2 linked regions of the Marinagarivorans cellulosilyticus genome follow. The protein of the gene in region 1 binds, or shares a complex with, the protein of each later gene. Links are inferred from orthologs where the notes say so. Each region holds a gene or a part of one and is shown on either strand. Other genes may lie near its edges.

Region 1 (5,026 bases):
CAACGCCATCTGGAAGCTCACAAGCACCAGTGATGTCAGTGGTACGGAAGTAGAACTGTGGACGATAGCCTTTAAAGAATGGAGTGTGACGACCACCTTCATCTTTAGACAATACGTAAACTTCTGCTTCGAACTTGGTGTGTGGATTAATTGAACCAGGCTTAGCCAAAACTTGACCGCGCTCAACATCTTCACGCTTAGTACCACGCAAAAGAACACCAACGTTCTCACCAGCGCGACCTTCGTCAAGAAGCTTGCGGAACATCTCTACACCAGTACAGGTTGTTTTAGTCGTTTCGCGGATACCGATAATTTCGATTTCCTCACCAACTTTAACAATACCACGCTCTACACGACCAGTTACAACAGTACCACGACCAGAAATAGAGAATACATCTTCGATAGGCATAATGAATGGCTTGTCGATGTCACGCTCAGGCTCAGGAATGTAAGAATCCAAAGCTTCAACCAATTTCTTAACAGCGGTTGTGCCAAGCTCGTTCTCGTCTTTACCTTCCAATGCCATCAATGCAGAACCTGCAATGATTGGAGTGTCGTCGCCAGGGAATTCGTAAGCTGACAACAAGTCACGAATTTCCATTTCAACAAGCTCAAGCATTTCTGCATATTCTTCTGAATCAACGCCGCCACAATCTTCAGCAAGAAGGTCAGCTTTGTTCAAGAACACAACGATGAAAGGAACACCAACCTGGCGAGACAACAAGATGTGCTCACGCGTTTGTGGCATTGGGCCATCGGTAGTACCACAAACCAAGATAGCGCCATCCATTTGAGCAGCACCAGTAATCATGTTTTTAACATAATCGGCGTGACCTGGGCAATCTACGTGCGCGTAGTGGCGAGTTGGTGAATCATACTCAACGTGAGAAGTCGCAATGGTTATACCACGCGCTTTTTCTTCTGGAGCGTTATCAATACCGTCGAAAGCAACAGCAGTACCGCCAAAAACTTCAGCACATACGCGAGTCAATGCTGCAGTCAAAGTTGTTTTACCGTGGTCAACGTGGCCGATAGTACCGACGTTAACGTGGGGTTTATTACGTTCAAATTTTTCTTTTGCCACTTTTAAAGTCCTCTTAAGAAATTACTTTAGTGAAGTCAGATAAAAACCAATTATTCGCCGGTACCATCTTACAGTTAAATTTTTACAGTCAGATTCTAGCGATGATGTCCTGCGCAACATTACCTGGCACCTCTGCATATTTGCAGAACTCCATGGCATAAGTCGCGCGACCTTGTGTGGCAGAACGGACGGCCGTTGCATAGCCAAACATTTCTGCCAAAGGTACTTCAGCCGTGACAACCTTACCGGAAACACTTTCATCCATACCCAAGATCAACCCTCGACGTCGATTTAAATCGCCAACTACATCTCCCATATTTTCTTCGGGAGTGACGACCTCAACCTTCATCACGGGCTCCAACAGCACCGCACCACCAAACTCAACCAGCTTTTTAGTTGCCATCGAGGCAGCAATCTTAAAGGCCATTTCAGAAGAGTCAACATCATGATACGAACCGTCGTAAATTGTCGCCTTTAATCCAAGCAAAGGATACCCGGCTACTACACCGTTTTTCATTTGCTCTTCAATGCCCTTTTGGATTGCTGGAATAAAATCTTTAGGCACAACACCACCTACGACCTCATTCACAAACTCAAGCCCTTCTGAAGATTCATCCTCACCTGGCTCAAACTTAATCCAAACATGCCCGTACTGGCCGCGACCGCCAGACTGACGAACAAACTTACCCTCGATCTCACACGAATTACGAATCGCTTCGCGATAGGCAACTTGAGGCTTACCAATATTGGCTTGAACCCCAAACTCTCGACTCATGCGGTCAACAAGAATATCTAAGTGAAGCTCACCCATTCCAGAAATAATAGTTTGGCCCGTCTCCTCGTCAGTTTTCACCTGAAAGGAAGGATCCTCTTGCGCCAACTTGCCTAACGCTATCCCCATTTTTTCTTGATCAGCCTGTGTTCGCGGCTCTACTGCCACCGAAATTACAGGCTCAGGAAACTCCATGCGCTCCAAGGTAATTACACCATCCTGCGAACACAATGTATCCCCAGTGGTGACATCCTTAAAGCCTATCCCAGCGGCAATATCACCCGCCAAGACTTCTTTAATTTCTTCGCGCTGATTCGCATGCATTTGCACCATGCGACCTACACGCTCTTTCTTACCCTTCACCGGATTAAAAACTGAATCTCCCTGCTTTAGGGTGCCAGAGTAAACTCGGAAAAAAGTTAACGTACCCACAAAAGGATCCGTCGCGATCTTAAAGGCCAGCGCTGCGAAAGGTGCGCTATCGTCTGCTTCACGCGTCGCAACCGAAGAGTCCTTATCATCAAGAATCCCCTCAATAGCCTTAACCTGATCGGGAGCGGGCAAATACTCAATTACCGCATCCAGAACAGCCTGCACACCTTTATTTTTAAAGGCCGAGCCACCCAACACAGGGACAAGCTTATTCTCTAGCGTGAGCTTACGGATACCGAACTTAATCTCTTCTTCGGTTAACTCCCCGCCCTCGAGGTACTTTTCCATTAACTCATCGGTAGCTTCAGCGGCTGATTCAACCACAAATTCGCGCATTTCAGCACACTCTTCGGCCAAATCTGCGGGAATATCAGCATACTCAAAAGAAACACCCTGATCCTGCTCACTCCAGAGTATTGCTTTATTTTTAACTAAATCGACAACGCCTTTAAAATCTTCTTCAGCGCCTATTGTCATATGCAGCGGCACTGCATTAGCGCCGAGACGCGTTTTCAGCTGCTCGACAACACGACGGAAATCAGCACCTGTACGGTCCATTTTATTCACGAAAACCATTCGCGGAACTTCGTACTTATTGGCCTGACGCCATACGGTTTCTGTTTGGGGCTGCACACCAGAGGAGCCACACAATACAACAACCGCACCATCTAGCACACGGAGCGAACGCTCTACCTCAATTGTGAAGTCTACGTGGCCAGGTGTATCAATAATATTGATTCGATGCTCATCAAACTGCTGCGCCATACCCTTCCAAAAACAGGTAGTCGCGGCTGAGGTAATAGTAATCCCCCGCTCTTGCTCTTGAGCCATCCAATCCATCGTCGCGGCACCATCGTGCACTTCGCCGATTTTATGTGAAACGCCAGTATAAAAAAGCACTCGCTCCGTTGTTGTGGTTTTACCCGCATCAACGTGCGCACAAATACCAATATTGCGGTAACGCGAAATTGGAGTTTTACGTGCCACTATGCCGTTCCTCAGAATTCTTATAAATAATTAGTTTGACTAAAAAATAAGCCAGATAAACAACGAAAAGGCAGCAAAAATAGCTGCCTTTTCGTTGCAAACACAACATAAAGCTTAGAAACGAAAATGCGAGAACGCTTTGTTCGCTTCAGCCATACGGTGTACGTCTTCACGTTTCTTAACTGCTGCACCTTTACTTTGAGATGCATCAATTAGCTCACCCGCTAAGCGGAAAGCCATAGACTTTTCACCACGACCACGCGAGTAATCAACCAACCAGCGCATAGCCAAAGCTGTGCGACGTGATGGGCGAACCTCAACAGGCACTTGGTAAGTTGCACCACCAACACGGCGAGACTTAACCTCAACCATAGGGGCAACATTTTCTAATGCTTCTTGGAAAACTTCCAATGGGTCCTTGCTGGTTTTTTCAGCAACGACATCTAAAGCACCATATACAATGCGCTCAGCGACAGATTTCTTACCGCTGACCATTACGTGGTTCATAAACTTAGCCAAAGTTTGATCTCCAAACTTTGGATCCGGAAGAATCTCACGTTTTGCGACGACGCGTCTTCTTGGCATATAACTACACTCACTTTAATTCAGGTTTGCCTGAGACTAAACCACCTAGATGGTACTAGCTCAGCCTTACTGGATCTTAAGACTTAAAAACGTTAAGCAACCTTATTTAGGACGCTTGGCACCGTACTTAGAACGAGCTTGTTTACGATCTGCAACACCAGAGGTGTCAAGCGAACCGCGAACAGTGTGGTAACGAACACCTGGCAAATCTTTAACACGACCGCCACGAATCAAAACAACACTGTGCTCCTGCAAATTGTGCCCTTCACCACCAATGTAAGAAGTCACTTCGTAGCCGCTAGTTAAGCGAACACGACAAACTTTACGCAAGGCAGAGTTTGGCTTCTTAGGGGTTGTGGTGTAAACGCGGGTGCAAACACCGCGACGCTGAGGACAGTTTTGCAACGCAGGAACGTCACTCTTCTGTACTTTACGTTTTCTCGGCTTACGAACCAACTGGTTGATCGTTGCCATGGAAAAAACTCCAAAATAAATTACGCTGCAATTAAACAGCTATTAAACAAAAACGGGTGCTAATAACCCGCCCGCAAAATGCGGGTGGCGCATTCTAAATGCGCCACCCAGCAAGGTCAAGCAGTGATTGCCTGAAAATTAATCATTACTTGAGCGCAGCGCTTCTGTAAGTGCGGCTTCAACTTCCGCTGCACTAACTGTCTCTGTAACAACTTCCTCAACTTGCTCACGCTTACGACGACGCTCTTTGTGATAAGCCAAACCGGTTCCCGCAGGAATAAGTCGACCCACAACAACGTTTTCTTTCAAACCGCGCAAGGTATCAACCTTACCGGTTACCGCAGCCTCAGTAAGTACACGTGTGGTCTCCTGGAACGATGCCGCCGAAATAAACGACTCTGTTGCCAAAGAGGCCTTAGTAATACCCAACAGCTCACGCACATAACGCGCAGGCTGCTTGCCTTCAGCACGCAGCTTTTCGTTTTGCTCAAGCACGCGTACAAATTCCGCCTGTTCGCCCTTAACGAAGTCAGAATCACCCATTTCTGTGATTTCAACTTTGCGCAACATCTGGCGAACAATAACCTCGATGTGCTTATCGTTAATTTTTACACCCTGTAAGCGGTAAACGTCTTGGATTTCGTTGGTGATGTAATCTGCCAACGCCGCCACGCCCTTCAACCTTAAGATGT
Region 2 (2,838 bases), 2.5 Mb from region 1 along the record:
ACCTTAAACATCTGGCACCAAACTATTTTGCCGCCACTGGTTGACGATCCAAAAGAACCTCATCAATCAAACCATAAGCCTTAGATTCTTCGGCACTCATGAAATTATCGCGCTCAGTGTCTCGCGCAATCTCTTCCACGGATTTCCCAGCATGAGAGGCCATAAGCGAATTCAAACGCTCACGAATCTTCAAGATCTCTTGCGCATGAATGTGTATATCACTGGCTTGCCCTTGCGCACCACCAGAAGGCTGGTGAATCATTACCCTCGAATTAGGCAAACAGAAACGCTTGCCCTTTTCCCCGGCCGCAAGCAAAAACGCCCCCATGCTGCAGGCCTGCCCTATACACATGGTGCTCACATTCGGCTTAATAAACTGCATTGTGTCGTATATCGACAAGCCAGCGGTTACAGAGCCGCCAGGAGAGTTAATGTATAGGTGAATATCTTTATCTGGGTTTTCAGCCTCAAGAAATAGAAGCTGAGCGACGACCAGGTTGGCCATATGATCCTCAACCTGCCCAACCAAAAAAATCACTCGCTCTTTTAACAAACGCGAGTAAATATCGTACGAGCGCTCACCGCGCGCAGTTTGCTCAATGACCATTGGCACCAAGGCTGCGCTAGGATTTGAAGACACCACCCCTTGAGTATCAATTATAGACATAGCTTGTTATTTTCCTTGTTTCTGCGACTCGACCCTTTTAGCCAAGTCGGATTTAATTAATGCTTACCTAAGAAGCTTAACCCGAGACTTAAAGATATGCCAGAAAAGAAAAAACCCCACCAAAGCCTACCGAGCCTTAGTGGGGTTTTCGAAAATATCGAGTAGATTAAGAATTAAGCAACAGCGCCTTTTTGCTGACCAATTAACTCTTTATAAGGCACGGTTTTTTCCGTAACGGCGGCGGATTCAACCAACTTCTCAACAACCTGCTCTTCCAAAACCGCAGCTTCAACACCCGCTAATAATTGCTCATTACCAAAATAATAATTCACAACACTCTGCGGATCTTCGTAAGTTGCAGCCAAACCTTCAATCATCGCCTTAACGCGATCCTTATCAGCCTTCAAAGATTCTTTTGTAACAACCTCGGAAACCAACAAACCCAAGTGGGTGCGCTTCTTAGCCTGCTCCTCAAACATACTGTCAGGGAAGATGGTGCTCAAATCGAGTTTTTCACTCAACTGGCCGTACTGCTGCGCCATCTGATTGCGCAATGCGTTAATTTCTGAAGCCACAAGCGCCTTTGGCACCTCCAGCTCATTTGCAGCAACCAGCGCATCAAACACCTGGGTTTTCAAGCTATTCTTAGCAGCTTTATCTTTCTCATTTTCCATATTTTCGCGCACTTCTTTGCGGAACTGCTCTTCACCGCCTTCAGCAACACCGAAAATTTTGAAAAACTCATCATCAACTTCTGGCAATTCCTGCACCTGAACAGCCTTTACAGTTACAGCAAATTCAACTGCCGCACCGCGCAACTCTTCAGCCTGATAATCCTCAGGGAAAGTCAAACTTAAAACACGCTCTTCGCCAGCTTTAACGCCAACTAAACCAGACTCAAAACCCTCAATCATCTGACCAGAACCTAACACCAAGTTTTGATTCTCAGCACTACCACCTTCAAAGGCCTCACCATCTTTAGTGCCCGTAAAATCAATAACAACCTGATCGCCATCAGCAGCGGCTTGCTCAGCATCGATCCACTTAGCCTGACTCTTACGCAAAGTATCAATCATATCTTCGACATCAGCATCAGTGATTTCTGCGCTCAATTTTTCAACCGCAACACCCTCAACACCATTAAGCTCAACATCTGGGTAAACCTCAATAGTCGCAACAAACTCAACATCTTTGCCCGCATCCATTTGCTTAGGCTCAATGCTAGGCTGCCCAGCTGGGCGGAGCTTTTCTTGCGTTACAGCTTCGTAGTAAGAGCGATTAATCGCATCACCAAGCACTTCCTGACGAACGCCTGCGCCAAAGCGTTTTTTCACAACGCTCATGGGTACCTTACCCTGACGAAAGCCATTAATTCTTACGGTCTTTGAAGCCTGCTGTAGACGCTTATTGACTTCTTGATCGACCTGCGCAGCAGGGATGCCAACCGTCAAACGACGCTCTAAACCGGACGTTGTCTCAACAGAAACTTGCATGATATGCCTCATTACCAAAAACTGGGGAAATTATGTGAAATGCGAGCTTAATAAATCATGGTGCGGTCGGAGAGACTTGAACTCTCACGCCTTGCGGCACTGGAACCTAAATCCAGCGCGTCTACCAATTCCGCCACGACCGCCTATGATTTATCACTCGTCTAAGCTAGGAAGTATGCAAGCCAAAAAGGCCTAACCCTTTGATTCTTATAAGAAAAAAGAGCCTTCTGCGTACCCGCCTTAGCGAGGGGTGCAAATAGTGCCATAGCACTTTAAGTGTTTCAACTTTTTTTTACAAAAAACCGCAAAAACCTGAAAATAAATCTGTTGCGCCTGCAAAGCAGGCGCAAAACGTACAACAAACGAGCAATTTAATTAAGGCGCTCAACTACTGTTGTTATACCCTGCCCCAGGCCAATACACATGGTCGACACACCCAATGTTGCCTGCTTGTCTTGCATAACACTTAAAAGCGTACCTGTAATGCGAGTACCAGAACAACCGAATGGATGCCCTAACGCAATTGCACCGCCGTACAAATTCACCTTGCTATCCATAGCATCAAGCAAAGATAAATCTTTCAATACTGGCAAAGCTTGCGCAGCGAAAGCCTCATTAAGCTCAACAATATCGATATCCTCAATTTTTAACCCTAAGTCAGCCAACGCTTTTTGAGTA

Evidence for each region.
Region 2: the proteins of rpsG (region 1) and tig are in contact, whole or in part, in a crystal structure (PDB 3GTY), measured with the Thermotoga maritima proteins. The link is inferred for Marinagarivorans cellulosilyticus from one-to-one orthologs. Residues at the interface, in WP_004081843.1 of Thermotoga maritima: Lys34, Lys52, Lys55, Glu59, Arg62, Gln63, Glu66, Asn67, Lys69, Val71, Arg95, Ala109, Lys110, Lys111, Gly112, Arg113, Pro114, Glu117, Glu121, Ile124, Ala125, Tyr127, Asn128, Asn129, Thr130, Gly131, Lys135, Asp139, Arg142, Met143; in WP_004081061.1 of Thermotoga maritima: Glu122, Val124, Val129, Leu130, Tyr133, Glu188, Gly259, Ile262, Tyr263, Glu266, Ser270, Glu273, Gln274, Glu277, Arg308, Gln311, Ile312, Ser315, Tyr316, Glu325, Arg329, Arg336, Leu363, Phe366, Trp367, Arg373, Leu377, Arg381, Leu384, Glu387.

Annotation. Positions count from the first base shown.
Region 1 is NZ_AP023086.1:459,148-464,173, reverse strand. Bases 2,126-5,026 are described here. They hold rpsG (30S ribosomal protein S7), read right to left. Parts: upstream 3,861-5,026; coding sequence 3,390-3,860; downstream 2,126-3,389. Other genes in these bases: rpoC (DNA-directed RNA polymerase subunit beta'), read right to left, coding at 4,473-5,026; rpsL (30S ribosomal protein S12), read right to left, coding at 3,963-4,334; fusA (elongation factor G), read right to left, coding at 2,126-3,275. Also shown: tuf (elongation factor Tu), read right to left, coding at 1-1,084; more of fusA, read right to left, coding at 1,173-2,125.
Region 2 is NZ_AP023086.1:2,975,115-2,977,952, reverse strand. It holds tig (trigger factor), read right to left. Parts: upstream 2,161-2,838; coding sequence 841-2,160; downstream 1-840. Other genes in the region: fadA (acetyl-CoA C-acyltransferase FadA), read right to left, coding at 2,532-2,838; clpP (ATP-dependent Clp endopeptidase proteolytic subunit ClpP), read right to left, coding at 23-667. UniProt on the Bacillus subtilis protein: Involved in protein export. Acts as a chaperone by maintaining the newly synthesized protein in an open conformation. Functions as a peptidyl-prolyl cis-trans isomerase.